4 regions of the Caldifermentibacillus hisashii genome follow, and region 3 is predicted to be linked to each of the others. Evidence: riboswitches for the same ligand, from Rfam matches in the RefSeq annotation. Region 3 holds a riboswitch; each other region holds the start of a gene.
The links. Region 3 has a riboswitch for S-adenosylmethionine ahead of NSQ14_RS14695 (methionine ABC transporter ATP-binding protein). Riboswitches for the same ligand answer to the same signal wherever they lie in the genome.
Positions count from the first base shown of each region.

Region 1: another riboswitch for S-adenosylmethionine. It lies ahead of NSQ14_RS08325 (bifunctional homocysteine S-methyltransferase/methylenetetrahydrofolate reductase); the one in region 3 lies ahead of NSQ14_RS14695 (methionine ABC transporter ATP-binding protein).
Region 2: another riboswitch for S-adenosylmethionine. It lies ahead of NSQ14_RS09795 (hypothetical protein); the one in region 3 lies ahead of NSQ14_RS14695 (methionine ABC transporter ATP-binding protein).
Region 4: another riboswitch for S-adenosylmethionine. It lies ahead of metK (methionine adenosyltransferase); the one in region 3 lies ahead of NSQ14_RS14695 (methionine ABC transporter ATP-binding protein).

Region 1 is NZ_CP155467.1:1,745,668-1,753,248, forward strand. It holds gene splB (spore photoproduct lyase) at 1-752, shown strand, start outside; gene NSQ14_RS08295 (YqhV family protein) at 886-1,152, shown strand; gene NSQ14_RS08300 (acyl-[acyl-carrier-protein] thioesterase) at 1,218-1,973, opposite strand; gene NSQ14_RS08305 (ArsR/SmtB family transcription factor) at 2,166-2,492, shown strand; gene NSQ14_RS08310 (cation diffusion facilitator family transporter) at 2,653-3,597, shown strand; gene NSQ14_RS08315 (hypothetical protein) at 3,694-3,822, opposite strand; gene NSQ14_RS08320 (FMN-dependent NADH-azoreductase) at 3,881-4,501, opposite strand; SAM riboswitch class I at 4,805-4,917, shown strand; gene NSQ14_RS08325 (bifunctional homocysteine S-methyltransferase/methylenetetrahydrofolate reductase) at 4,979-6,838, shown strand; gene metH (methionine synthase) at 6,831-7,581, shown strand, end outside.
Region 2 is NZ_CP155467.1:2,079,212-2,086,792, reverse strand. It holds gene queC (7-cyano-7-deazaguanine synthase QueC) at 1-358, shown strand, start outside; gene NSQ14_RS09810 (VUT family protein) at 561-1,109, shown strand; gene NSQ14_RS09805 (hypothetical protein) at 1,219-1,509, shown strand; gene NSQ14_RS09800 (gamma carbonic anhydrase family protein) at 1,631-2,158, opposite strand; SAM riboswitch class I at 2,469-2,592, shown strand; gene NSQ14_RS09795 (hypothetical protein) at 2,684-3,028, shown strand; gene NSQ14_RS09790 (aminotransferase class I/II-fold pyridoxal phosphate-dependent enzyme) at 3,025-4,527, shown strand; gene speE (polyamine aminopropyltransferase) at 4,536-5,195, shown strand; gene speB (agmatinase) at 5,379-6,239, shown strand; gene NSQ14_RS09775 (YitT family protein) at 6,651-7,505, opposite strand.
Region 3 is NZ_CP155467.1:3,013,274-3,020,854, reverse strand. It holds gene NSQ14_RS14725 (acyl-CoA dehydrogenase family protein) at 1-1,156, shown strand, start outside; gene NSQ14_RS14720 (arsenate reductase family protein) at 1,435-1,797, shown strand; gene gcvH (glycine cleavage system protein GcvH) at 2,007-2,393, shown strand; gene NSQ14_RS14710 (toprim domain-containing protein) at 2,664-3,011, shown strand; gene NSQ14_RS14705 (thioredoxin family protein) at 3,045-3,350, shown strand; gene NSQ14_RS14700 (SCP2 sterol-binding domain-containing protein) at 3,537-3,866, shown strand; SAM riboswitch class I at 4,120-4,229, shown strand; gene NSQ14_RS14695 (methionine ABC transporter ATP-binding protein) at 4,374-5,399, shown strand; gene NSQ14_RS14690 (methionine ABC transporter permease) at 5,392-6,060, shown strand; gene NSQ14_RS14685 (MetQ/NlpA family ABC transporter substrate-binding protein) at 6,078-6,929, shown strand; gene sufC (Fe-S cluster assembly ATPase SufC) at 7,257-7,581, shown strand, end outside.
Region 4 is NZ_CP155467.1:2,867,995-2,875,575, forward strand. It holds gene NSQ14_RS13905 (tetraprenyl-beta-curcumene synthase family protein) at 1-419, opposite strand, end outside; gene NSQ14_RS13910 (gamma carbonic anhydrase family protein) at 622-1,146, shown strand; gene hmpA (NO-inducible flavohemoprotein) at 1,191-2,393, opposite strand; gene NSQ14_RS13920 (Rrf2 family transcriptional regulator) at 2,831-3,277, shown strand; gene metK (methionine adenosyltransferase) at 3,480-4,676, opposite strand; SAM riboswitch class I at 5,008-5,112, opposite strand; gene pckA (phosphoenolpyruvate carboxykinase (ATP)) at 5,355-6,935, shown strand; gene NSQ14_RS13935 (PH domain-containing protein) at 7,299-7,581, opposite strand, start outside.

The DNA.
Region 1 (7,581 bases), 1.3 Mb from region 3:
GTCATTGTCATTATTGCTATTTACAAACGACAATGGGCAATAAACCGTATATTCGAACGTATGTAAATGTCGAGGAAATTTTTGAAGCTGCTGATAAATATATGGAGGAGCGAGCACCGGAAATAACGAGATTTGAAGCTTCATGTACGTCCGATATTGTTGGAATCGATCATTTAACCCATTCATTAAAGCGAGCGATTGAACATATTGGTGAGTCTGAATATGGCAGGCTCCGGTTTGTGACGAAATTTGATTCCGTCGATCATTTATTAGATGCGAAACATAATGGCAAAACAAGATTCCGCTTTAGTATTAATGCCGATTATGTAATAAAGTACTTTGAACCGGGCACGGCACCATTAACCAAAAGAATTGAAGCAGCCGCAAAAGTTGCCAAAGCCGGCTTTCCATTAGGGTTTATTGTCGCTCCTATCTATTTGCATGAAGGATGGGAGGAAGGTTATTACCATTTATTTGAGCGATTGGATGCGGAATTGCCGCAAGAGGTAAGAAAAGATTTAACGTTTGAATTTATTCAGCATCGTTTTACAAAACCGGCCAAACGAGTCATACAAAAAAATTATCCAATGACAAAACTGGAACTGAATGAAGAAGCGAGAAAATATAAGTGGGGAAAATATGGTATAGGCAAATATGTATACAAAGATGATGAGCAATTAGAAATTCAGAATCACTTACATGCATATATGAAAAAGTTTTTTCCGGAAGCAAAGCTGGAATATTTTACATAATATATTTATGGTAAAGACAAAACCGTTATCCCGCACTTTATTGTTTTATGGCGAGTAAAAACTTGTCCTTCTTTTTCCTACTGCTTCATATACATTTTATAGTTAGGTAAAGGGAGGGCAGAACATGTTTCAAATGTTCGAAAAGGCAATTTTGGGGATGGCATTTTTACGCATTTTTTCCGGATCCTTAGAAATATTAGTTGCACTAATTATTTTGAAGTTAAACAATGTAGAGAAAGCTTTAGTTGTCAATAGCTCTTTAGCATTGATCGGACCGCTTATTTTAATTACAACAACGTCCATTGGTTTAATCGGGATGGCAGATAAAATTTCTTTTACAAAAATTATTTGGGTATTTATCGGAATTGCCTTTATTCTGTATGGAGTAAAGAGTGGCTAGAAAGAAAATCATAGTGATGAGGCTCCCTAATAAAATAAAGAGCCTCATTTCAAAAGATGAACGAATTATCTTTCGCTTATTTCTACTGTCGCTTTAAAAACAGTACTTCCGGAATCTCCCTTTTGACCTTCGATATAAATTTTGTTTTCACGAGATTCTGATACATCACGAAACAATGTGATGGTATCGCCCGGTAAGGCTTCATTAATAAAATTTACTTCAATCGCCTTTACTTCAAATTGCCGGTGATTTTCGATTGGAAAACAATCCATTGCATAGTCAACATATCTGGAATTGTTTAAATGTCCGTTAAAATCTACATCACTATACCCGATTACTTTTTGATATACTTTTTCAAGATGTCCATTGCCATTCAATTTCCCCAGTTTTTTCTCAAGAGCTCTTTCTTTAATGACACTTGGATAATGAATGCCAATTGCATCATTGCGTTTCAGTCTCCGTTGGTGGATATCCATTAATACCCAGACCGAAACCGCCCGGATGATGATTTCTCCATTGGCGTCACGGACAAGATAATCTCTTTTAAATTCGATTCGTTTAGGTTCTAGCGGCCAAGTTTCAATCGTTATTTTCTCGTCCCATTCCGGCATTCGTGTAATTTCAACACGAATTCGAATTAAAACCCAACTTACCCCAAATTGGCTTTCCAGTTGTTCAATTCCATAACCTAATTCGACTGAGGCCAGACTTGCGACATCTTGAAAATAGCTAAAAAGGGTGCTTAATTTCACTTTTTTTGTAAAATCAACATCGCGTAAATCAACATGAATTTTTGACTGGAAACGAATATTTTGTTCCATAATGAATCCTCTTTTCTATATGTCCATTATTGGAGTTTTGTAATGAAGCATAAGTTTATCGTAACAAATGAATAAAAAATTTGCTATCCCTGACCAAATTTACTTACTGAAAAAGTTTATCTGGATTTAACTGGATTAATATATGAATATATGTTAATATATAAATATAAGAATATGGAAGGTGATCATTTTATGGGGGAAGATGAAAGACTCGAGAAACCGAATGAGAAAGATTTAGACGAGGAAACATTATTTGTCGTTTCACAGACCTTTAAAGCATTGAGCGATCCGACACGAATCCGGATTCTAAATTTGCTTTTCGAAAAGGAATACGCGGTAAATGAAATTGCTAAAACCTTAGGATTACGACAATCGACCGTATCCCATCAATTACGTTTTTTAAAAAATTTACGGCTTGTGAAGTACCGTCGAGAGAAAACGACTTTATATTATTCCTATGACGATAACCATGTCATGGATTTATTAAAACAAGCCATTGAACATGCACGCCATGAATAAAATGTCTTATGTCCACATAGATTCGTCGGTGACCATTTTTTCTAATTAAGATAGGATAATAAGGACGGAGGAAAAATTTTTTTCACTGGAACATTCCTATATGAACATGGATAAATATATTGGAAGTAAAAAAATATGCTTCATACGTAGGGGGATTAAAATGTCAAACCATCATGGCCATAGCCATTCCCATACAGGAAATAAAAAAGCCTTATTGATAAGTTTTTTGATCATAACAGGATATATGATTGTTGAAGCAATTGGCGGGTTATTAACGAACAGCTTAGCACTTCTTTCCGATGCCGGTCATATGTTAAGTGATTCAATTTCATTGGGGATTGGATTATTAGCATTTACTTTTGGGGAAAAAGTTGCAAATTATAGTAAAACATACGGATATAAACGATTGGAAATATTGGCGGCCTTTTTTAATGGTCTAACGCTTATTGTGATTGCTGCGTTTATCATTTATGAGGCAATTGGCAGATTTTCCAACCCGCCGGAAATTGCGTCAACAGGTATGTTTGTAATCGGGATTATTGGTTTATTTGTCAATATTCTTGTTGCTTGGATTATGATGCGCCAAGGTGATACGCATGAAAATTTAAATTTGCATGCAGCCTTTTTGCATGTAATAAGCGATATGTTAGGTTCGATAGGAGCAATTGTTGCGGCCATTCTCATTATGCTATTTGGTTGGGGTTGGGCCGATCCGGTTGCCAGTCTTATTGTTGCCGTCTTAGTTTTGAACAGTGGTTGGCGGGTTACCATGGATTCTCTTCATATCTTAATGGAGGGGACACCGCAAAATATTGATATTGATGACATTGTAAACACAATGATAAACATACCCGGAGTAATCAGTGTTCATGATTTGCATGTATGGAGCATTACGAGCGGAAGCAATGCCCTATCCTGCCATGCTGTTGTTGACGGGGATTTATCGATCACTGATTGTCAAAAGATTTTACGGAACATTGAACATGAATTGGCTCATAAAGGGATTCAACATGTCACCGTTCAAATGGAGAACAGTGAAAATCCCCATGAAAATTCAGTTATGTGTAGGACCCAATATGAAGTTCACCTTCACCATCAACATTAAAAAAGCAATTGGAAAACAATAAAACGCCATCGTAGGCGTTTTATTTGTGGCATCAGTGGGATAAAAAACCCCACCGATGGAAGTTTCACTTTACTGTTATTTCTTCTTAGTTGTTTTTAACAATTTTTCCTCTTTACTGTTACCGCCGTAATCGGGCAATTGTCCGGCATGGGTTTCGTGATATTTTGATCCGGAGTCATTATGATTGTGATCGTCCTTTACCAAAAGACTCACCTCCATCTATCTTTGTTGTTCATCCTAAATAAAGAATAAACAGTCATTCCTAAAAAGCTTTTGCCAATTGTTGGGCTTTTTCGACTGCTTTTTCTACAATTTCATCGGCTTTTTCCGGGTTATGGTCCATCCCTTCAACAAATAGTTGATGAAAGTCGGTCACACCTAAAAAGGTAAAAATGGTTTTCACATATTGGCTGGCCGGGTCTGAACCATTATATACTCCTCCGTTTGCTTGAATATGTAGGACTTTTTTTCCTTTCACAATACCGACCGATCCGGTTTCCGTATACTTAAATGTTTTCCCGGCCACGGTAATACAGTCAATCCAAGCTTTTAATCGTGTCGGTATACTTAAGTTCCACAACGGGTTCGCAATAATAATTTTATCTTGTTGCAGAAATTCTTCCGTATATGAATTGAACATATTTACCTTCTGCTGTTGGGAATCAGATAACGAATCAAAAGGTTTTCCTTGATTCAAATCATTCCATGCATTAAGCAGGTCTCGGTCAATCTCAGGGACGTTTACATGATATAAATTTATATCTTTAATCTTATGATCCGGGTGCATCTCTTTATAAGCGTTAAGGAAGGCATCGGTTACTTTCATAGACCGAGATACTTCTTGATTTAGCGGGTGTGCCCTGACAATTAAAACATTTACCATTATTTTTTCTCCTCTCGAAACCATTCTATCTTTTTCACTTGATATTAGTAGTATAAGCACAATGTTCATTTTTATCAAAAGTTTTTGCAACGAAATAATGGGTGAAAATTAGGAATATTATTGAGAAAAATTTGGTTTGAACTATTTGCCCGGTTTCTAACCGACTTTGACTGAACAAGATTGGAATAGACGAATGGCCAAAAAAAGACAAAAATATTTTATGAAGTTTTCATTTTTTTATTGATTATTTTATCAAAATTCGTTAAAGTAAGAGTAATTTATATTAAAAAAATAAATGGATGATTCTTATCAAGAGAAGTGGAGGGACTGGCCCGATGAAGCTTCAGCAACCGGATACCCATGGGTACCACGGTGCTAAATCCAACGTGCTTTCTTTTCAGCACGAAAGATAAGAAGAAGATTAGATAAAAAAAGTCTTCTTCTTTGGAAGGCTTTTTTCTATTGGGGGGGAACACAATGGGATTAATACAAGATCTTGAAAAGCAAATTTTGATAGCGGACGGCGCTATGGGAACACTGTTGTATTCATATGGGATTGATCGTTGTTTTGAAGAACTAAATGTATCAAATCCGCAAGAAATTGAACGGATTCATCGGGAGTATATTGAAGCGGGAGCCAAGATCATTCAAACCAATACATATGGAGCAAATCGGATCAAACTTGCCCGATACGGATTGGAAAACGAAGTACAAGAAATTAACGCAAAAGCAGTTGAAATCGCAAAAAAAGCGGTAAAGACAAGCGGTAAGCCGGTTTATGTTCTCGGTACAATCGGTGGGATCCGGACTTTCCAAAAAGCAATTTTTTCAACAAATGATATTTTACAATGCTTCGAGGAACAATTGGACATATTACTGGAAGAACAAGTTGACGGAATCTTATTAGAAACCTATTATGATTTAGATGAAATAAAAGCGGTTCTCGAAGTAGCAAGAAAGAAAACAGATTTACCGATAATGGCAAATGTTTCTTTACATGAAAAGGGTGTATTGCAAAACGGGACTCCTTTGGCGGAAGGTTTCAACCAACTTATTGATCTTGGCGCAAATATCGTTGGACTGAATTGTCGGCTTGGACCATACCATATGATTCAATCATTTGAGGAGATCCCTATACCAAATGGTGCATTTTTATCTGCTTATCCAAATGGAAGTTTGCCAAGAATGGAAGATGGACGATTAGTATATGAGTCGGATGAACAATACTTTTATGAAGCAACGATTCAATTCGTAAAAGAAGGGGTCCGTTTATTGGGAGGATGTTGCGGCACAAGACCCGAACATATTAGAGCAATGGCTGAGGCGGTGAAAAATCTTTCTCCGGTCACTGAGAAAAAAGTTATTAAAGAAAAACCAATCATTCAATTAACACAAATTCAACAAGTTCATGAACCGTCTCTGGTTGATATCGTAAAAAGTAGAAGATCCGTTATTGTTGAATTTGATCCGCCTAAAACATTGCCGATGAGTCAATTTTTATCAGGGGTTAGCGCGTTAAAAAACGCAAAGATTGACGCAATTACACTTGCGGATAATTCTTTGGCATCACCGCGGATTAGTAATGTTGCTTGTGCTCAAATTGTGAAGAATCGTTATCATCTCCGCCCGATTGTTCATTTAACTTGCCGGGACCGGAATTTAATCGGTATTCAATCACATATAATGGGATTACATGCGTTAGGTATCCATGACATTTTAGCATTAACCGGTGATCCGACAAAAATTGGTGATTTTCCCGGAGCTTCATCGGTTTTTGATTTGACTTCATTTGACTTAATTCGGTTAATTAAGCAATTTAATGAAGGTTTATCCTATTCCGGAACATCTTTAGGAGAAAAAACAAATTTCACAGTAGCGGCTGCTTTTAACCCTCATGTAAAAATTATTGAAAAATCAGTTGCTAGATTAGAAAAGAAAATTCACTCCGGTGCCGATTATTTTATTACACAACCGGTTTATTCCGAAGAGTTGATTATTAATATCTATGACGCAACGAAACATTTAGATGTTCCGATTTATATCGGGATTATGCCGTTAACGAGCACTCGCAATGCGGAATTCATTCATAATGAAGTACCCGGAATTAAACTGCCTGATTCCGTTCGTGAACAAATGAAAAAGGTAGGAAATGATAAAGAACAAGGGAAGCGGGAAGGGATTGCGATTGCGAAACATTTGATTGATGTCGCCTTTGATCTCTTTCACGGCATTTATCTGATTACCCCGTTTTTAAATTATCAAATGTCTGTTGAACTCATCAATTACATTCATGAAAAAGAACAGATGAAAGTAGAAAGGGAGATTACCAGTGTATAAGTTGAACAGACAGTTGGAAAAAAAGATTCTCATCCTGGATGGAGCAATGGGAACAATGATTCAGCAAAAAGAACTTTCCATAGAGGACTTCGGGGGAGAGGAATACGATGGCTGTAATGAGTACTTGAATATAACGGCTCCGCTCGTGATAAAAAGTATTCATGAAGCTTATTTAGAAGCGGGTGCGGATATAATCGAAACAAATACATTCGGCGGAACCCCGCTTGTTCTTGATGAGTACGGGCTTGGTCATTTAAGTTTTGAAATTAATAAAATAGGTGCGGAATTGGCTGTACAGGCGGCAAAAAAATATTCTACAGAACAATGGCCCCGCTTTGTAGCGGGTTCAATGGGTCCGACAACAAAAACGTTATCCGTGACCGGTGGTGCCACCTTTTATCAATTAGTGGAAAATTACCAAGTTCAAGCAGAAGGTTTATTGGCCGGTGGTGTTGACTTTTTACTGCTGGAAACGAGTCAAGATATGTTAAATGTGAAAGCAGCCTTCTTGGGCATACAGGAAGCGGCAAAAAAAATGGGCATTCAAGTTCCGCTTATGCTGTCCGGAACGATCGAACCAATGGGGACAACATTAGCCGGGCAGGATATTGAAGCTTTTTATATATCAAGTGAACATATCAAACCATTTGCTGTGGGACTCAACTGTGCAACCGGACCCGAATTTATGACGGATCATATCCGGACTTTAGCTGATATGGCCGAAATTGCCGTGAGCTGTTATC
Region 2 (7,581 bases), 930 kb from region 3:
GGCTGCAATTTTGGCTCAGCAAATCGGTGCGAAACATTTAGTCACCGGTGTTTGTGAAACGGATTTTAGCGGTTACCCGGATTGCCGCGATGTGTTTGTGAAGTCGTTGAATGTAACCATTAATTTGGCCATGGGGCAAGAATTTGTCATCCACACACCATTAATGTGGTTGGATAAAGCTGCCACTTGGAAAATGGCTGATGATTTAAATGTTCTTAAATTAATTAAGGAGAGAACATTAACTTGTTATGAGGGAATAATTGGTGATGGTTGTGGAAAATGTCCGGCTTGTCAATTACGTCGTCAAGGTTATGAAAAATATATGCAGATGAAGGCGAATGTTTCAACGGCTATTTAAAACGAAAGTTGTTGTGGAAATCACAACTGATTATTCCTAAAACCGGATTTTACGAACTTACATACCATAGAAATTCGTTGGCCTAGAAAGGTTGCAAGTCATCAGCGAAATTCCTGAGAAATTCTCGCTTTCATGCGTTGTAGTTTTTTATTTAGCCAGTTTATGAAAGATTACCAGTAAATAATGAGGAGTTATGATGTTAATGAGAGTCATTTTGTATTTAATGTTTATTGTGTTGGCGAATGTTATTACAGCCAGATTTCAACCGGTTCAAATAGGAATGTTTCATATTCCGTGGGGTACTTTTTTAATCGGAGCTACATTTATTTTCCGTGACTTAGTTCAAAATAAATATGGCAAGGGAAAAACGTATCTGTTAATACTTATTGCCCTGATATTGTCTGCCGTTTCATCTTATCTCTTAGGTGACACCTTATGGATTGTGATGGCTTCAGCTTTATCATTTCTTATCGCCGAGTCGACGGATACCGAAATTTATTCGCGCTTAAAATTACCGATGAGTTGGCGGGTGTTATACAGCGGGCTTGTTGGTGGATTATTCGATTCAGTTGTTTTTATCATAATTGGTTTAAGTCCGCTTGGTGCCGGCTTTATTCCTTGGGAAGCAGTACCGGCAGCGATTATTGGTCAAGTGATTGTAAAAACGATCATGCAAGGCTGTGGGGCAATTTTGCTTTCTCTTATGGTAAAAAATTCCCGTTTCCGAGCATTGATTTTATCCCATTCTTAACGGCGAGTCATAAAATCCACCAGATTTCCATCAAATTTTGAATCCTTTCCATGAATAGATCGTATAATACAAATAATACTGTTCTGGCAGTGAGAGGAGATTAAATGTTATGGTTTCTACAATATTAAAATTGATTACGGGTGGCTTGGAAGCTTTTTGGGGAATACCGATTTTAGGGGGAGCCATTATTTTTAGTATGGCTTGGGCACCGCTCGGAATCATGTTTGTTTTGCATATCATTACGCTCATATTTTCAATAATGGAAAAAAGATCTTTTCATGGAAGTGTGTTAGGGATTATTACATCCTGTTTAGGTTGGATTCCATTTCTCGGAATGGCCCTTCACATTATTACAGCAATTCTCTTATTAATAGACGGATTTCGATCAAGTTTTAAATAGAAACGACCTATAGGGGCAGTCCCGGAAAGTTTTTTATAAACGGATGCCCCTATTTGAAGTGAATACAAGTACATTTTTATTAATCCCGTTAACAGTACGTATCTTTAGCAACCGTTCTTTCTTATTTATTTTTTAATTGGGAAAGAATATCAATGTACTCCTTCCCTTTTTGTACGTAAACTTCAATTGAACCTTGAATTAACATGAAATCATGATCTGACAATTCACGGGCAACTTTTCCGGGAGAGCCGACCACCAGCGAGCGGGGAGGGATTTTTTTTTCGCCGGTTATCAGTGTATTCGCACCGATAATACATTGTTCACCGATTTCAGCATCATCTAAAATAGTAGACCCCATACCTACAATTGTGTTTCTTCCAATCTTACAGCCATGTAAAATTACATTATGTCCTACTGTTACACCGTCTTTAATGATGGTCGGATGATCTTCATAAAGATGGATGGTTACATTATCTTGAATACTGCATTTTTCTCCGATAATGATGGGCCCTTCATCACCGCGTAAAACGGCATTAAACCATACGGAACTTTCCTTTCCTATTGTTACATCACCAATTAAATATGCCCCCGGAGCAATAAAAACACTATCGTGAACATTTGGTGTTTTTCCTTTATAAGGAATTAACATAGTTTTGCCTCCATTATATGAAAGATTTGTATATTACTATTTTATCAATAATTTGATAAATTCCAAGTTCCTATTTAAGGTTTGCACCCAAAAAGGTTATTTGAAAATATTTTACAAAATATTTAATAAATATATCTATGAGGATAAAAAATATTGTGCCATTCGTATATGATTTATAGAAATGTTTACTTTCTTGGAGTTTATGGTAAACCTATAAACGTGCAAAAAAATTTTATTAAGACATTTCCAAAATAAATTGACATGTCTTTTTAAATCCTTTATTATTATTCCAGCATAAATAAAAGTTTCTCTCTTATTAATAGCCGTTGAGACGAGGGGTCTAAGATACGGTGGCAAACCAGTTTGGTTCACAGAACTAAATATTGGGTGCCCAACCTGAGCACAAAATGAGTACATTTTGTGAGCAATAAGAGGATAAGCAGCTGATATTAATCGAAGCTTTCCTTGCCTTTGGAGAGCTTTTTTTATGCCTAAACAAAAAAATTGTGTTAGGAGTGGTTAATATTGGCAGAGAAATTTTTATTCATATCGGAATCTGCAATAGAAGGATATCAGAATCAAATACCTGATGCAGGGCGGGATTCAACTTTCCTTCAAAAACCGTTTATTAAAGCAGCTTGTGAAGTGTTTTCACCAACAAGTACAACTCATGCGAGCAGGGAAAATATGACAACAGCTGTCCAAAATACTGTACAAATTACCTGCGCTGCATTCATTGATACAGGAAACACAAATGAACTTTGCGGAATCGTAGAGGGAACTTGTAAGGTACATGAGCAAATTTCTAATAGGGCAATGGAGTTCGACAAGGTGCTTACTACACTTAATGATAGTGGTGGCTGCCGATGATGAACAAACTACTGGAATTTGAACAACCGTTGATAAAAGCAGCGCCTAAATTAGATCACAATCAATTGCCCTTATTTCAAACACTAGTTCAATATGCCAGAAGAGATGTTACACCATTTGATGTCCCGGGTCACAAAATGGGGGCACAAATGAATCCGTTACGAATGGTTCTCGGGGATATGACAATGCGGATGGACGTCAACTCAATGAAAGAACTTGATCTGTTAAGCCATCCCCAATCGGTAATCAAAGAAGCCCAGGAATTAGCGGCTGATGCATTTGGAGCCGATCATGCTTATTTTTTAGTTAACGGTACGACAATTGGTATTATTGCCATGATTTTAGCAGCAGTAAAACCGGGTGAAACGCTTCTTGTACCGAGAAATTGTCATAAATCCGTTATGAATGGAATAATTTTGAGCGGGGCAAAACCGATATTTATTCAACCCGAAGTCGACTTGCATTTTGGGATTGCCCACGGTGTGTCTGTTAAAAATGTAAGAAAGGCATTAAATGAAAATCCGGAAACGAAAGCAATCCTTGTCACATATCCAACCTATTTTGGTGTAATGAATGAATTGGTGGAAATTTGTGAACTCGCCCACGAACGGGGTGTAACAGTTCTTGTCGACAGTGCTCATGGTGCTCACTTGGCTTTTATGCCTGATGACTATATCGATCCTCTTACAGCCGGAGCTGATGCAGTTACCGTTAGCATGCATAAAACAGGGGGTTCCTTAACCCAAAGTTCATTACTATTATTAAAAGGGAACCGAATTGCTCCGGAACGTATGCAAAAAATAGTGAATATGTTACAAACAACAAGTGCGAACTATTTGTTAATGAGTTCTTTGGATGTGGCACGAAGAGAGATGGTTCTGTTTGGAAAAAAGCGGTATAGGGAATTAAAACCGATTGTAATGGATGCTGTTCTGTCCATTGAAGCAAATTCGAACTATGAAGTATTAAAAGAAGCCTACGTGGAGAAATATTTCCAACAATCATATGATTGGACAAAACTTGTTATCCGTGTAAATGGAATTGGTTTTACCGGCTTTGATGTCTACACAATTTTAAAAGAAGAATACGGCATTCAAATGGAATTGGCTGAAGGATATGTCATTATGGCTGTGATTAGCTCGTTCGACACGAAAGAATCCATCGACAAACTAGTTTTTGCCTTGAAGGATATTGAGAAAAAGTATGGAAAACATGCAACGATCATTTCTACTCACGTCACAACAAGTGAAGTAAATAAATTAGTTCTTGTTCCGCGCGATGCTTTTTATGCTGAGCAAGAATCTATACCGATTGATCAAGCTGTTGGACGGATAAGTGCGGATACATTGATGATTTATCCGCCGGGTATTCCTCTTGTTATACCGGGAGAATTAATTTCCAACGAGGTGCTCAATCAATATCATTATTACTGTCAAACAATCGGGAGTGTATTAACTGAAGCAAAAGAGGCAAACCATATTAAAGTTGTGAAGGAATGATGTCATAAATGAATTGGTACACGGAATCGTGGAGCGATGAATGCAAATTTTCCATTGCTTACGATGAGAAAATTTATAGTGAAAAAACACCTTTCCAACAAATTGATTTTTATAAGGGTAAGGAGTTTGGCACATTTTTCACTTTAGATGGTTTGATGATGGTAAATGAAAAAGATGAATTTATTTACCACGAGATGATTGTTCACCCCGCATTCGCCACAAACCCAAATATAAAACGAGTTCTAATCATCGGTGGCGGTGATGGCGGTACGGCTCGTGAAGTTTTACGGTACAAATCGGTTGAAGAAGTGGTCATGGTTGAAATTGATGAACGTGTTTTTCGACTGTGTCAAAAGTATTTACCTGTTACTGCCGGCGGGATCGAGGAAGAGCCGCGAATGACCTTGAAATTCGAGGATGGTTTGGCTTATGTGAAAAAAGCACCCGATGCGTCGTTTGATTTAATTCTTGTTGATTCCACTGATCCGATTTCTGTAGGAGAAGGTCTTTTTACAATCGAATTTTATCAAGAATGTTATCGAGTATTAAGAAATGATGGAATCTTAATTAATCAGCATGAGTCACCATATTTTACTGAATATGCAGAAAATATGAAAAGGGCACACAAAAAGATTAAACATATTTTTCCTATTACGCATGTTTATTAGTACCATATGCCGACATATCCTTCCGGTCACTGGTTATTCGGCTTTGCTTCAAAGGTGTACGATCCGTTGCTAGATTTACACACGGAAGATTGGAAAAAATTTAAGATTCAAACAAAATATTACAATACCGAACTCCACCGCGGGCGTTTTGTTTGCCGAATTACGTAAGGGAGGCACTAGTAGATGGGGAATAAAAATATGAATATAAGTACTTTTATCGGTTGTGATAAATCTTATGAAGAAGCAAGCCTTGTTTTGTTCGGGGTACCTTTTGACGGAACAACGAGTTTCCGTCCGGGTACCCGTTTTGCAATGCAGGCAATTCGTACGGATTCATATGGTTTGGAAACTTATTCACCATATTTGGATCGGGATTTGGAGAATATAGCTGCTTTTGACGGTGGGGACTTAGACTTGCCATTTGGAAATACCGAAAAGGTAATGGATATTATTTTTGAATATAGCCGGGGCGTTTTAACTGATGGGAAGAAATTTCTAATGGTAGGGGGAGAACACCTTGTTAGTCTTTCTTCAATTAAAGCAGCATATGAAAAATATTCGGACTTACATTTGATCCATATTGATGCGCATACCGATCTACGTGAACATTATTTAGGTGAAAAACTGTCCCACGCTTCAGTCATTCGCAATTGTCATGGGTTTCTCGGTGACGGTCGGATTTTCCAATTCGGGATTCGCTCCGGTTTAAAAGAAGAATTTGAATGGGCAAAAGAACATACATATTTGGAAAAATTTTCTCTTGAAACATTTGCGGAAAAGATGGACGAATTAGCTAATGTGCCTGTTTATATTACGATTGATCTTGATGTTCTTGATCCGGGCATTTTTCCCGGCACTGGAACACCGGAACCGGGTGGAATTTCATATCGTGATTTATTAGATGCAATTGGGCATATGCAAAAATTGAACCAAATTGTTGCGGCAGACGTGGTTGAGTTATCACCACCATATGACCCTTCAGGCGCATCAACTGCAGTGGCATGTAAAACCGTTCGGGAAATGTTATTGACATTAGGGAAATAAATACGTGGGAGGTTCTTCATTCCTTACTAATGGTTAGTTGAACGGGCTGTTTATCCCACCTTTTTAAATGAAGTATCTTGATATGGGGGCTTGTCTCGCCGTTATGGTGGGAAAAAAGAATGTTAAAGACATAACATGTTGACGTTGGCTAATATGTTATGTCTTTTATTCTGTTTTTGGTTCAGATATTTTTTCGGCTTACTCAAAATGGGCCATCTATGAAAGACGTATTTTTTTACGTTTAAAATGCAAAAATGTCCGGCAAATATACGAATTCGCTTATTGCGGGACATTTTATATTTTTTCGGTGAACTAGAGAGGCTTCAGTAGCATTACCTCGCAAGCGATAATATTTTTTCGCTGACTATGACTCTGCTCTCGCCTAGAGGTTCGACAGTTGCCGAGTTTTCTTTACCAAATCTGATGAAACCGACCAATTACGTTTTGCGTTGAAATAATGCTGACAAATGATTTTGGATCTGCTGATTTCACAATTTGTTTTAATTGATGCATTTCACCTTTCATGATAACACAATACAACACTGTTTTGTCCTTTTGGGTATAGCCACCGCTTGCATTCCACATTGTCGTCCCGCGATGAAGTTCTTTTGTAATCGCCTCGTTCACTTCTTTCCCTTTATCTGTAATAATCAATAATGAGATGCGATCAACGTGGTTTAAGATAATATTATAAGTTTTCATGGATGAATAAAACGATATAATGGTGTACAAGGCAATTTCGCTATTAAAAATAAAGCCGGATAAAATAACAATAATTGTATTAATAATTAAGTTTGACTTTCCGACTGTGATATTACGATATTTTGCAATCACCCGTGATAATATATCAAAACCGCCTTCCGAACCGCCGCGACGGAGAACAAGACCACAACCGACCGCATTTAAAACCCCACCGAAAATAGCAGATAGTAAAGGATCATCCGTCCAAATATGTTTAATCGGGACTATTAATAAGAAAAACGAAACTAAACTTGTTGCTAATATTGTATAGAAGCTAAATTTTTTGCCCAGATAAATATATCCTAAGATCAGTAATGGTATATTTAAAAGGAAATAATAAACACCAACGTTAATAGGAATAAAATGGTTGAGTAATTGGGAAAAACCACTTACCCCTCCGGATAATAACCCTGCCGGTATGGTAAACATATTTAGTGCAAAAGCAGTAATAATTGTTCCAAGAACCATACAAAATAAGTCAATGAAAGTACTTATATTTGTTTTCTTTGTCATTATCGTTTCCATTTGAAATTAAACCTCGTTTTAAAAAATGATGATTTTTAGTCCTCATATATAGTAGCACCTTTACTTTTATTTAGAA
Region 3 (7,581 bases):
ACGCACATTCCCGGGCGTATCTACCGGTGCAGAAGAAAAGAAGATGGGAATTAAGAGTTCGTCCACTCGTACATTAATTTTAGAAGATGTTCCGGTCCCTGTTGAAAATGTTTTAGGTGAAGTTGGCCGCGGTCACGTGATTGCCTTTAATATTTTGAATATTGGCCGCTATAAATTAGGTGTTGGGGCAGTCGGCGGTTCCAAATCTGCATTTGAACTAACAGTAAAGTATGCCAAAGAACGGAAACAATTTAACCGTACAATTGCCGGCTTCAACTTAACCAAAGAAAAATTAGCGACATTAGCTTCTGAAATTTATGCCGCAGAAAGTTCTGTTTATCGCACAGTCGGCCTATTTGATGAAAGAATGGGCAGTTTTAGTGAAGAAGAAGCAAGAGACGGAAAAGCAATTGCCGCTTCCATTGCGGAATATGCCATTGAGTGCTCCTTAAATAAATTCTTCTCCACAGAGGTATTAGACCATGTTGTTGACGAAGGGGTACAAATCCATGGCGGTTACGGATTCATGCAAGAATATGAAATCGAACGGGCTTACCGTGATTCTCGAATCAATCGTATTTTTGAAGGAACCAATGAAATTAACCGTTTACTCGTCCCGGGCACCTATGTGAAAAAAGCAATGAAAGGTGAACTGCCTTTATTTGAAAAAGCACAAAGCTTACAAGAAGAACTTATGATGCTGATGCCGGAAGAACCGGGTGATGAACCATTAGCATTGCAAAAATATTTAGTCCGTAACGCAAAGAAAATCGCATTAATGGCAGCCGGTCTTGCAGTTCAAAAATTTGGAGAAAAACTGGAAGAGGAGCAAGAAATCCTTGTAAATATTGCTGATATCGTTTCCTTTACCTATGCGATGGAATCTGCAGTATTACGCACAGAAAAGGCGATTGCCCGTGACGGTTTAGAAAAGAGCAAACAAAAACTGCTTTATACAGAAATTTTTGCTCAAGCCGCCTTCAACCGAATCGAAGCGGATGCAAAAGAAACATTAATTGCTGTATCCGACGGTGATACTCAGCGGATGTTATTATCTTCATTACGCAAATTAACCCGTTACACACCAATTAATGTGATTCCGAAAAAACGGGAAGCTGCAGATAAATTAATTGAAGCAGAAAAATATATTGTATAATGTGATATTAAACAATCATAATTAACAAAATTCATTCTCTTACATGTAAAACAGTTCATGGTGGGACGGATTCAAAGGTCAGGTCTTGTAACTATTTTTGCAAGATTTACTTGAAAGGATCCACTCACATGAACTGTTTTTTCTTTCCGGCTACTATTACACAAACTATTTTTCCTAAACAGGAGATTTACGAATCGGTAAAAGGCTGATTCTTTTCAAACTAACGCTACATGCTATAATAGAAAAAGAAGGATTGTAAATGATAAGGTGGTGTTAAAATGTCGATAACATTTTATTGGTATCCGAACTGCGGGACATGTCGTAAAGCCAAAAACTGGTTAGATGCACACGGGGTTTCCTATCATGCTGTCCATATTGTGGAAAATCCCCCCAATTGTGATGAAATTAAGCAATTATATAAAAAAAGCGGGTTGGAATTGAAAAGGTTTTTTAATACGAGTGGTCAAAAATATCGTGAATTGGGCCTAAAAGATAAAATAAACACTTTAGAAGAAGGGGAGCTACTTGATCTTTTAGCTTCTGATGGCATGCTTTTAAAAAGGCCGATTGTAACAAATGGTGAGAAAGTGACTGTCGGTTTTAAAGAAGAAGAGTTCGAAAAGGAGTGGTTAGATAAATAGTTATTGTTCGCGTTAATTCGCGATGTGTGTGAACAAGTTTTAATAAGAATCTTAAGATAAATAGTCGTTTATTGTACGAGTTAATTAGCAATGTAGGTGATGAACAAGTTCCAAAAAGAACGGGTAAATAAATAGTCGTTTAGTTGTACTTTTAACAATCGCTTTTGTATGATAAATTTGTTCTATACATCATTTTTGGAGGGATTAGCATGGGAACACCAAAAGATTTTCGTTTTTCCAAGGAGCATGAGTGGGTAAAAGTAGAAGGGGATAAAGTCCGGGTCGGTATCAGTGATTTTGCTCAATCAGAACTCGGTGATATTGTTTTCGTGGAACTTCCTGAAGTTGGAAAAAAATTACAGGTGAATGAGCCATTTGGAAGTGTGGAATCGGTAAAAACAGTTTCTGAATTGTATGCACCGATCAGCGGGACAATTGTTGAAGTTAATGAACAATTAACCGACAGTCCGGAATTAGTTAACGAATCTCCATATGAACAAGCTTGGATGGTTGTCATTGAACCGAAAGACCTTTCTGAATTAGAAACATTAATGAACGCCGACGAATACGATCAAATGATTAATGAAGCAAAATAAATGAGATACATATTTTGGAGGGCATCTGAGTTTAGATGTCCTTTTTTTAATTTTGTCAGGGGAAAATTGGAATTTCATGTACAATATGATTCGTTCCTTTTATATGTTTCGCATACAGATAAAGGAAAATAGGGGGAGTCAAGCTAATGTGTTCTTCCTTTTTTCCCTATTCCTTCAATAATTTTTCAAAGTTGCATAGTAATATAAAAAGGAACATATTAGTTGTCTATCTTGTTGTTTCTTTGTATCATGTTGGATAGGTGATCGAAAATGGAGGAAGCTGTTGAGAAAGTTATAATTGTAGAGGGAAAATCGGATAAGAAAAAAGTACAAGAGGTAATAAATGAATCTGTAGAAATCATCTGTACAAATGGAACGATTGGGCTGAGCAAATTGGATGAACTAATTGATATGTTATATGATAAAGAAGTATTTGTGCTTTTTGATGCTGATGACTCAGGAGACAAATTGAGAAAACAATTCAAACGTGAATTTCCGGAAGCAAAACATATATACATTGATCGTACCTATCGGGAAGTTGCTTCAGTCCCGGAAAATCATGTTGCGACTGTTCTTTTACAAGCAAATATACAAGTACATTCAAAATATTTATTGTAATCTTAAGCCATATGGAAATAAGGGATGAATCAAATGGAACAATGGACTGGTGAAACATTTTACCAATATTTAAAGAGCGGGAAGAAAGGTGCCTTTTACTTATACACCCCTTTATGTGGTACTTGTCAAGTAGCAGGAAAAATGTTAGAAGTGATCACGAAATTATTGCCGGACTTACCGATTGGGAAAGCCGATATAAATTATTTACCGGAAATTGCGGAGACATTTTTTATCGAAAGTGTTCCCTGTTTAGTCCTCTTCAATGAACATCAAGTGAAAGAAAAAATTTATGCCTTTCAAGATGTTCCTTACTTATATGAAAAATTAAAAAAACTTTAATCCGATGCTGTCCTAAAAGGTTTATGTGAAATTGACAAAATAACCTTTTGAAAGGGCGGCTATTTTATTTTTTTTAAAAAAGGAGAATTTTAACATATAGAGAATTAATATAAATAGAGCCTGATTATGAACGTAACATTGCTACAAAACGGTACTCGGCTCAATATTGCTCGGGGGTATCTCAGTATGGTGGCTGTCGATAATTTTCTAAAGAGGATCAATCATCAACCGGTTGTTCGAATTTTAGTTCCGAACGAGCCGGTCACTGTTCTGATTCGGAACCGAAAAGACGCTTGTTATCTCATTTTTTCTAAAGACAAGGTTGAATTCATAAAGGAATATAATGGTGAAATAGATTGTGAGTTGTCAGGAGAGGAAAAGATGATTCAATCTATCCTTGATGGAAAAATACGGCTGCAAGAAGCAATAAAGTTACGTCATGTTCAAATTGAATGTAATTACCGAACAATGCTTTTGCTTGAATCATTTTTCTGGCTCCAACGGGTAGAAGGATAAGGAATCAATCGGGTTCGGGGGAATTAACGGCTAGAGCGGGTGCGGTTCTTGGATAAATATATCCTAATTGGTGGATATAGTCGAAAAAGCCCGTGTTTCAAAAAAATGAACACCGCAATTACCGAGTTTTGGGGTTACCGAAAAAATTTAGTTGGAAATTTTTCATTAGTATATAAAAAAATCTTTATTGACTCAACTATTTTTTAATGATAATATGAATCTTATATTAAATAAAATAAATACTAGCGTCTAACTCTTATCAAGAGAGGTGGAGGGATGTGCCCGATGAAGCCCGGCAACCGTCAATTTTTTATTGAAATGGTGCCAATTCACACAAAGTTTAAAGACTTTGAGAGATAAGAGAAAGGACATTCGATTATATTCGCGTGCCTTTCTACTTATCAGTGTAGGAAGGCTTTTATTTTTAAACAAGAAATAAAATAATTCGTCTCACATTTTGATCATTTCCTACAAAAAGGAGAAGTTTAGACTGAAGGAGGGTGTGAAATGATCAATGTACAAAATATCACGAAAGTTTTCACAACCAAATCCGGGCCATTAACGGCTGTAAATCATGTGAATTTTACGATAGATGAGGGAGAAATCTTTGGAATCATCGGTTATAGCGGTGCCGGGAAAAGCACATTGATCCGTATGTTCAATGGACTGGAAACACCTACGGAAGGTTCACTCACCATTGCCGATAAAGATATTACAAATATTCGCGGGAAAGAATTACGCTTGGCCCGTCGAGAAATTGGTATGATTTTCCAACATTTCAATCTTCTCTGGTCGAGAACGGTACGCGGTAATATATCATTCCCACTGGAAATTGCAGGTGTTCCAAAGGCTTTAAGGGAAAAACGGGTAGAGAATTTAATTAAACTTGTCGGCTTAGAGGGTAGAGAAGATGCTTACCCATCCCAACTAAGCGGCGGTCAAAAACAAAGGGTCGGCATTGCCCGGGCACTCGCTAATAATCCAAAAGTATTATTATGTGATGAAGCAACATCAGCACTTGACCCGCAAACGACGGACGCAATTCTTGATCTGCTTGTGGATATTAACAGGAAATTAGGTTTAACGATTATTTTAATTACCCATGAAATGCATGTCATTCGAAAAATCTGTCATCGTGTGGCCGTCATGGACAGTGGAAAAATTGTTGAAATTGCACCTGTTCTTGATATATTCCGACATCCAAAAGAAGAAATTACAAAACGCTTTATTGGTCAGGTGACAGAACCGGAAGAAACGAAAGAGACAATTGACCATTTATTAGAGAAATATCCGGACGGGAAAATTGCAAAATTATCGTTTATCGGTGATGTAGCTGAACAAGCGATAATTACACGATTAATAAGAGAGCTGCCGGTTACTGTTAATATTTTGCAAGGAAAAGTATCACAAACACGAAACGGTGCCTATGGAACTTTATTTATCCATATTGAAGGAAATCCAAGTGATATTGAGGCGGCAATCGACTTCCTAAACAAAAATCAAGTCGGGGTGGAGGTGGTACAAAATGATTGAAACACTCTTCCCGAATGTTGATTGGGAAAAAGCCTGGGAAAAGACGGTTGAAACTTTATATATGACCGGGATCTCTCTTGTTTGGATTTTCATTATCGGTATTATTTTAGGATTATTACTGTTTTTAACATCAGAAGGAAATTTATGGCAAAATAAATTCATTAATTGGATCATCTCAGCAGTTGTCAACATCTTTCGGTCCATTCCGTTTGTTATATTGATTGTTTTACTTATTCCGTTCACGAGGGTATTAGTAGGCACCATGATCGGTATGGAAGCGGCATTACCGGCTTTAATCATTGGTTCCGCACCATTTTATGCAAGAATGGTTGAAATTGGCTTAAGGGAAATTGATAAAGGAGTCATTGAAGCTGCAAAAGCGATGGGGGCCAAGACAAGTACCATTATTTTTAAAGTATTGCTTCCGGAATCAATGCCTGCGATTATCTCCGGAATTACAGTTACAGCGATTGCGTTAGTCGGTTACACTGCGATAGCCGGTGTCATCGGAGCTGGCGGCTTAGGTGATTATGCCTATTTAGATGGATTTTCTCGTAATCAAAATGATGTAACTTTATTTGCAACACTATTAATCTTAATTATCGTATTTATCATCCAATTTATTGGAGATATAATAACAAAAAAAATTGATAAAAGATGAATGAGGGGGAAACCAAAATGAAAAAATTACTTACATTATTGTTCAGTACAATTCTTGTTTTCACTCTGGCAGCTTGCGGAGGGAAGGACGACAAAACAGCGGGTGAAAGTGACGGAGACAGTGGAAAGGATACAAAAACATTAGTCATTGGTGCAACGAATGAACCACATGCAGTAATTTTGGAAAAAGCAAAGCCGATTTTAGCTAAACAAGGGATTGATTTGAAAATTAAAACATTCAGTAAGTATGAATTAATTAATCCGGCATTAAAAGATAAAGATCTGGATGCAAACTTTTTCCAACATATTCCTTACTTAGAAGCACAAAATAAAGAATTTAACTATGATTTCGTCAATGCAGGCGGGATTCATATTGAACCAATTGGAATCTATTCCAAAAAATATAAATCATTAGATGAGGTTAAAGATGGGGCTACTGTCATAATGAGCAGCAATGTTCCTGATCATGGTCGTATCCTTACATTGTTTGAAGCAAAAGGATTAATTACATTAAAGGATGGAACTGATAAAACGGGAGCAACCCTTGATGATATTGCGAGCAATCCGAAAAACTTGAAATTCGAATATGACTATGCACCGGATATGCTACCGACAATTTATAATAACGGTGAAGGTGATCTGGTCGTTATCAATTCCAACTATGCGCTTGATGCTGGATTAAATCCGGTTAAAGACAGTATTGCAATTGAAGACAGTGAATCTCCTTATGTAAATGTCATTGCAGTTAGAAAAGGTGATGAAAACAGAGAAGAAATTAAAGCTTTGGTAGATGTATTGCACTCTGATGAAATTCAACAATTCATACTTGATAAATGGGGCGGTTCAGTCGTTCCGGTCGACGGGGAATAAAAAGGAATCAAATAAACTTTTGAATAAGTACAAATAATTTGGACAGAAACTAAATGTAAAGTGAGCAATTGGTTCATCGTTTGTAAATTGAAAATATTGGGTGTAAAATGAGAGGGTCGGAATGTTTTCCGGTCCTTTCTTAATAAATCCCCACGAAAATCCCCTTATCATTTATCCCAATTGATTCTCATTATCTGTAAAAAGGTATATAATAAATTTATATATACAATAAGTACTCAATCAGTTGATTCTAATTTGAATTTGCTATAAAATTAGAATGATAATAAATTGAGAATAACATCTTATATATAAATGGAGGTTAGCAAAATGGCAGGATCAACATTAGTCATTAAAGATTTACATGTAGCAATTGAAGATAAAGAGATTATCAAAGGACTTGATTTAGAGATAAAACCCGGTGAATTTCATGCGGTCATGGGGCCGAACGGTGCAGGTAAATCAACGTTAGCTTCAGCCATTATGGGCCATCCTAAATATGAAATTACAAGCGGTACTGTTACAATGGATGGAAAAGATGTTCTTGAAATGGAAGTCGATGAACGAGCAAAAGCAGGCTTATTCTTAGCAATGCAATACCCAAGTGAAATTAGCGGGGTGACAAATGCAGACTTTTTACGTTCAGCGATTAATG
Region 4 (7,581 bases), 150 kb from region 3:
GTTACCAATTCCTGCAAATAGTTGCCATCCTCTTGATCATCCCGGTACCTGTAATAGTTCGTTCCCCCTTTTCCGACAGTCAATGCGGTTATCATGGATTCATGAAGTGCTCGAAAATCTGTCGGGTCTTGTGAATTGGAACGATCACATAAATTATCCAAATAATCACTGATTGTTTGATAAGCAATAATGAAGGATATAACTTTCGGATAGTTTTTCTCTGCCAAAAGAGCCAATATTGATCCACCTTCACAATGGAATCGTTTATTCTTAATACTTAAAAGCGCCTGTTTTCGCAATTCTTCATTCGGTATTTCATTCGCCCGCTTTTTCCAATAGTCTAGTTCCTTATGAACAGCTGGAAAAATTTTCTTATATGAATGAATCATTAACGTTATTGGGCCAGATGGAACTGCCACTTGATTCGCCTCACTTATCACTTATTACAATATAGTTTTTTTATATAAAGTATATTATATCGAAAAACAACTTGAATTTGTAATGACCTGTTTTTTCCGGCGTAGTTTTCTTTATTCTAACTTTACTCCTATGTTAAGCGTGAATAATTAATTATTATCATGTAAAATAGACTAGGTAGATTTTCATGAAGGGTGGAGTTGGATGTATAAAATATATCCCTATAAAGGGAAATACCCAAAGATTGCTGAAACGGCTTATTTGGCTGATTTTGTTACGGTAACCGGAGATGTGGAAATTGGGGAATATTCCAGCGTGTGGTTTCAAACGGTAATTCGTGGTGATGTGGCGCCGACAAAAATCGGGAATAACACAAATATTCAAGACTTATGCATGCTTCACCAAAGTCCCGGTAATCCGTTGATTTTGGAAGAGAATGTGACTATCGGGCATCAGGTTACCTTGCATAGTTGCATCATTCGTAAAAATGCGCTTGTCGGGATGGGTTCCATTGTTCTTGATGGCGCGGAAATTGGCGAACATGCTTTTTTAGGTGCCGGAAGTCTTGTCCCACCCGGCAAAAAAATCCCGCCACATACAATGGCTTTCGGCAGACCGGCAAAAGTAATCCGGGATTTAACTGACGAAGATTATGAAGAAATGAATCGGATTTACAAAGAATACCGGGAGAAAGGGCAATATTATAAAAATTTAAGAGACAATAACTAAAAAGACCGGATATCTCATTTCCCGGTCTTTTCATCCACTGCAAACTATTGAATAAAATCTACCTTTGGACCAAAGAACTCATAGCGAATATGGTGTTCAGGCAAACCCATCTGATTTAATATTTGAACAACAGCTTTCATAAAGGGTACCGGTCCACATAGATAACAAATAGTATTTTTAGATACAACCTTTTGTAAAAATGAAAGATCGATATAGCCGATATGATCACAGTCGGTCTCCTCAAGATTTTTTTGTTCTAAAACTGTATAAACTTTTGCCTTGTTTAGTTTTTTCGCAAGCTCCTTAACATAATCACCGAACGCTTGCACATTTTCGTTTTTGGCAGCTTGGATAAATGTGATTTCACGTTCGCTATTATCCTTAACCAATGTCTCAAACATACTTAATAACGGCGTAATTCCGACTCCACCGCTAATGAATGCGACAGGTTCAGTTTCTTCCGTATTTAATACAAAATCTCCAGCCGGTGCACTGATTTCTAGTTGATCCCCGACATGTACATGATCATGTAAATAATTCGATACCACACCCAACGGTTCACATTCATTTTCCCGTTTTACAGAAATGCGGAAATAATCATTCCCGGGTGCACATGATAAACTATAATGGCGATTATGTTTGAATTTTTCATCGGGTATGCTTAGGCGAACTGTTATGTATTGCCCGGGTAAGTAAGTTGGAATAGATGCGCCATCCGTTGGTTTTAAATAAAAAGATGTAATTACTTCACTTTCTTTAATTTTATCAATAACTGTAAATGCTTTAAAGTCAGTCCAACCGCCTTTTTGTAAGCTGGCTTCCCGATACATTTCCCCTTCAACTTGAATAAATACATTGGCAATTTCCTCATACGCTTCTGCCCACGCTTGCAAAATTTCATCTGTTGCTGCTTCACCCAATACCTCTTTAATTGCGGCCAATAAGTTTTCACCAACAATCGGATAATGTTCCGGTCTAATGCTTAAAGCCCGATGTTTATGGGCAATTTGTTTTACTGCCGGTAAAATTATCTCTAATTCATCAATATGTTTTCCTGCAGCAATGACTGTGTTGGCTAAAGCAGTCGGTTGAGTTCCTCTTCGTTGGTTCACATGGTTAAAATAATTTAACAGTTCAGGATGATTTTGAAACATTCTTTTGTAAAATGTGCTTGTAATCGTTGTGCCATATTCCTCTAATACAGGTACGGTTGATTTTACAATTTTGACTGTCTTTTCAGATAACACTATTACCATCTCCTTTAACATGTAAATTAAATACATCTTTAATCTAAAATAATTCTCTCTTTAAAGCAATATTTAAAATACATCTTTTAAAAAACGTTCACAATTAATAAACTGGTACTTTAATCGGTGGAAGAATTGATTGTCAGTTGAACTAATCAGATGTATGTGGGTACCCCCTCTCCTACCTATTTTCCTCGTTGACTATAATTTTTTGGGGCCTAACCTTGCTGTTATCTGTGGGATTTTCTCCATTCCCCACTCATGGTCAGTTTTGAACCAAACGGACGTATGCGAACAGTTCATCCTCTACCTTCTTTATAAACTCGAAAATATTGAGATAGGAATCTTCCTGCCCGTTAAAATAATAAATGTAGTATAATTGAGATAGCCGTAGTGATAATAATCTATCCATGCAAAATCTATGATTGGTGATGATAATGAAACTGACTTCTTATACAGATTTTTCTTTACGAACATTGATCTATTTAGCTTCACTTGAAACAGATAGACTTTGCAATATTCAGGAAATTTCAGATGCCTATGGTATTTCAAAAAATCATTTAATGAAAGTGGTTCATCACTTAGGAAAGCTTGGAATTATTGAAACCGTACGGGGAAGAAACGGGGGTTTTCGTTTGGCCCTTCCACCCGGCGACATCAATATCGGTAAACTTGTCCGGCAAACAGAAGATGGTTTTTATTTAGTTGATTGTTTTAATCCCGACACCCCGAATGCTTGTGTCATTACTCCGGTTTGCGGACTTTCTCATATATTAAGAGAAGCTTTACAGGCGTATCTTCATGTTTTGGATAAGTATACACTGGCCGATATTGTAAAGTCGCCCGAGGCCTATCAGGAATTACTATTTAAAGAAATACAATGAGTAGCAAACCATAGTTATACAAATCTGAAATCAATTTCTAAAATCTCTTTATTAGGATTTAACTTCTCCCATGGACTTTATAACTCAAGAAAGGGGCTGTCCAGAAAGTCATTTTTTCGACTTTTGGATGCCCCTTTCTTGTTTAAAAAACTTGATAAATCAATATTTTAAATGATTCGATATTAGAAGTTCTCCACAATAATTATCCCATTGCTGCTTTTTTCAATAACTCAGCTTTATCTGTTCGTTCCCACGGCAAGTTTATATCCGTCCGACCAAAATGTCCGTATGCCGCTGTTTGTTTATAAATCGGTCTGCGTAAATCAAGCATTTTGATAATTCCGGCCGGTCTTAAGTCAAAATGTTTACGGACTAGATCAACTAAAACTGCTTCATCAACTTGCCCCGTCCCGAATGTATCAATAGAAATTGAAACCGGTTGGGCAACCCCAATCGCATAAGCAAGCTGTACTTCACATTTATCGGCAAGTCCGGCTGCAACAATATTTTTCGCCACATATCGGGCAGCATAAGAAGCGGAACGATCCACTTTCGTCGGGTCTTTTCCGGAGAACGCACCGCCACCATGATGAGCATAACCCCCATATGTATCGACAATGATTTTTCTCCCCGTTAACCCGGCATCACCTTGTGGTCCACCGACAACAAAACGGCCAGTCGGATTAATAAAAAATTTCGTTTTATCATCAATAAACTCGTTTGGAACAACCTTTTTAATAACGAATTCATGAATATCCTTTTTTATCTGATCCAAATTTACTTCTGGGTGGTGTTGTGTTGAAATAACAATTGTATCGATTCGAACCGGTTTGCCATTTTCATCATATTCTACAGTTACTTGAGTTTTCCCGTCCGGACGCAAATATGGAATAATTTCTTCTTTTCTAACTTCAGCAAGCCTCCGTGCCAGCCGATGCGCTAATGATATCGGAAGCGGCATCAACTCACTCGTTTCATTGCAGGCAAAACCAAACATCAACCCTTGGTCTCCGGCACCGATTGCTTCGATTTCATCATCAGTCATCAAGCCTTCGCGCGCTTCCAAAGCTTGGTTAACGCCCATCGCAATATCCGGTGATTGTTCATCGATGGCTGTCAATACGCCACAGGTCTCTGCATCAAACCCATATTTTGCCCGCGTATAACCAATTTCCCGAACCGTATCCCGTACTATTTTTGGAATATCAACATAAGAAGTTGTGGAAATTTCTCCAAATACAAGCACTAACCCGGTTGTAATGGATGTTTCCGCAGCAACACGGGCATTCGGATCTTCGCTTAAAATCGCATCCAGAATCGCATCTGATATTTGATCGCAAATTTTATCCGGATGTCCTTCCGTTACCGACTCTGAAGTAAATAGATGTCGTGTCCCCATAATTTTCCTCCTTAAAATCGCGCTGGCATTCATTTTATAAAAGTAAAAGCCAGCTTTTTATTTGAAACGGATACAAGCCAATGCCCAGGATCAACATCGGAACGTTTTTAAAACATCTGCTTTATTATATTAATAAGCATTCCCCATTCAAATTGGAGATATAATTATACAAAAATCTAAAGAAAACTCGGTGACTGCCGAGCCATTAGGCGAAAGCAGAGCCGTAATTGCACTTATGCGTTAGGAAAGTAGAAATTGAAAAATTTCTACTTTCCTATTAGCAAAAAAAAACACCTTCCCATGAGGAAAGGTTGCGCACGTCTTCCTTTCACTCTTATCGTTCAAGGAATCACCTTGCATCGGTTAGCACCTTACTTGCAATAAGTAGGTTGCCGGGTTTCCTCGGGCCTGTCCCTCCACCATCTCGGGATAAGAGTATCCGTTATAGATAAATCATACATGATATGAGAAATATGTCAATTGTTTTAAACAGAGATTAAAAAAGTTTTTTAGAAAACCAATTCAATTCCGTTATCTAAATTAGAAAAATGAGCTTAAAAATGAATGGAAAATGGGGCAATTTTTTTCTTTGAATAGTATAGACTAATAAAATATATATGTTATACTATTTTTCGAAGGGTATGAGAAAATAACAAAGGGGAAGGTTTACTAATGAAAATGGTAAGTACGGTAAACAGTCTGTATGAATTAGTAAATGGAAATAATATTTTAGTACAATTATCCGTTCCACAGTTAATGGAAAAAATTATTAACAATAAAGAAGGCTTACTAACTGACAAAGGTGCAATCAGTGTAACAACCGGGAAGTATACGGGGAGATCACCGAAAGATAAATATATTGTTCAAGAAAACTCTGTGCTGAATAAAATCGATTGGGGCAGTGTCAACCAACCAATCTCAAAAAAAGTATTTAACAGATTGTATCATAAAGTTTTGCATTATTTAAAACACAAGAAAGAACTGTACGTGTTTAAAGGATTTGCCGGCGAAGACAAATTATATCAACTGCCAATCCAGGTGATAACCGAATATGCATGGCATAATTTATTTGCCCATCAGTTGTTTATCCGCCCAACCGAAGAAGAATTGAAAAATCACCAAAGTCAATTTACAGTTATTTTTGCACCGGATTTCAAAGCTGATCCGGTCATTGATGGCGTTAGATCGGAAACATTTATTATTATTTCTTTTGAAGAGAAGGTTGTTCTGATTGGTGGAACAGAATATGCCGGTGAAATGAAAAAATCAATTTTTACAATTATGAACTATTTGCTTCCCGAGCAAGATATTTTCTCTATGCATTGCTCTGCCAATGTCGGGGATGACGGGGATGTTGCACTGTTCTTTGGCTTATCCGGTACCGGTAAAACAACGCTATCAACAGATAAAAACCGGCGTTTAATCGGGGATGATGAACATGGCTGGTCGAATCACGGCGTGTTTAATATTGAAGGCGGATGCTATGCGAAGTGCATTCATCTATCCCGAGAAAAAGAACCGCAAATCTATGATGCGATTAAATTCGGGGCCGTTTTAGAAAATGTTGTAGTAAACGAGAATACAAGAATACCGGATTTTGATAATGGTAGTTTAACGGAGAATACACGGGCCGCTTACCCGATTGATGCGATCGATAATATTGTTCAACCAAGTGTAGCCGGTCACCCGTCAACGATTATTTTCTTAACGGCCGATGCATTCGGCGTACTTCCACCGATTTCAAAATTGACAAAAGAACAAGCCATGTATCATTTCTTGAGCGGGTATACAAGCAAACTTGCCGGGACAGAACGTGGGGTGACTGAACCGGAAGCGACCTTTTCCACCTGCTACGGTGCACCGTTCTTACCTTTACCGGCCAAGCGTTATGCGGAAATGCTCGGCAAAAAAATTGATGAGCATAAGGTGCAAGTATTTTTAGTCAATACCGGTTGGACAGGCGGCGTTTACGGTGTAGGCAACCGTATGAAGCTTGCTTACACTAGGGCAATGGTGCAAGCTGCGATTGAAGGAAAATTGAAACATGTGGAGACCGTCAAGGATGAAATTTTTGGACTTCATATCCCGGTTCATGTTCCCGGTGTTCCGGATGAGGTGCTTTTACCGAATAAAACATGGAAAGATGAATTGGCCTATAAAGGAAAAGCAAAAGAATTAGCAGGGAAGTTCCGGGAAAACTTTAAGAAATTTACCGATATTGATGCGGAAATTGAGAAACTTGGAGGACCAATTGCGTAATAACTGATAGAAAAAACAAGGACCGGATATGGTCAGCAATCCACCATTCACGTTTACAGGGCTGTCCTAAAAGTACAACTTTCTAAATTTTATTGTTAAAAGAATAGATTCGGTTTATTTTCGTTTCAGTGGCGGACGCTTTCCGCGGGCACGGCCTCAGCCGCTTCGTCGCTCGTTACCTCGATCCTGCAGGGTCTTCGGCTCGTGCTGTTCCCGCAGGAGTCGCCGCCACCTTCACTTCAATCAAACTATTCAAATTAAATTAATTTTTGACTTTCTATACAGCCCTGTTCTTTTAATTGCTCCCAACATGGAATATCATTTGTCATTCTTTTTGCCAAAGTCCATTTTCTTTCAGTCTAGTCATAGTAAAACCGCTTCGGCAATGAGCTTGTCGAGTTTACGGATATCGACTCCTTTTTTTACATTCACTTTAATATGGCCGGCTCTTGTCCATAATTCTACTTCGGCATTAACATCCAAAAAAGTGCCTGCATTTTCAGTCGACCACATATTGATTGATGAATAAGGAAGCGAGTATATTTCAACCTTTTTCCCGGTTATTCCTTGAGCATCTCTGACAATTAATCTTTTGTTTGTAAAAATGGCACTGTCGCGAAATGTTTTATAAGCAGCAACAGCAACT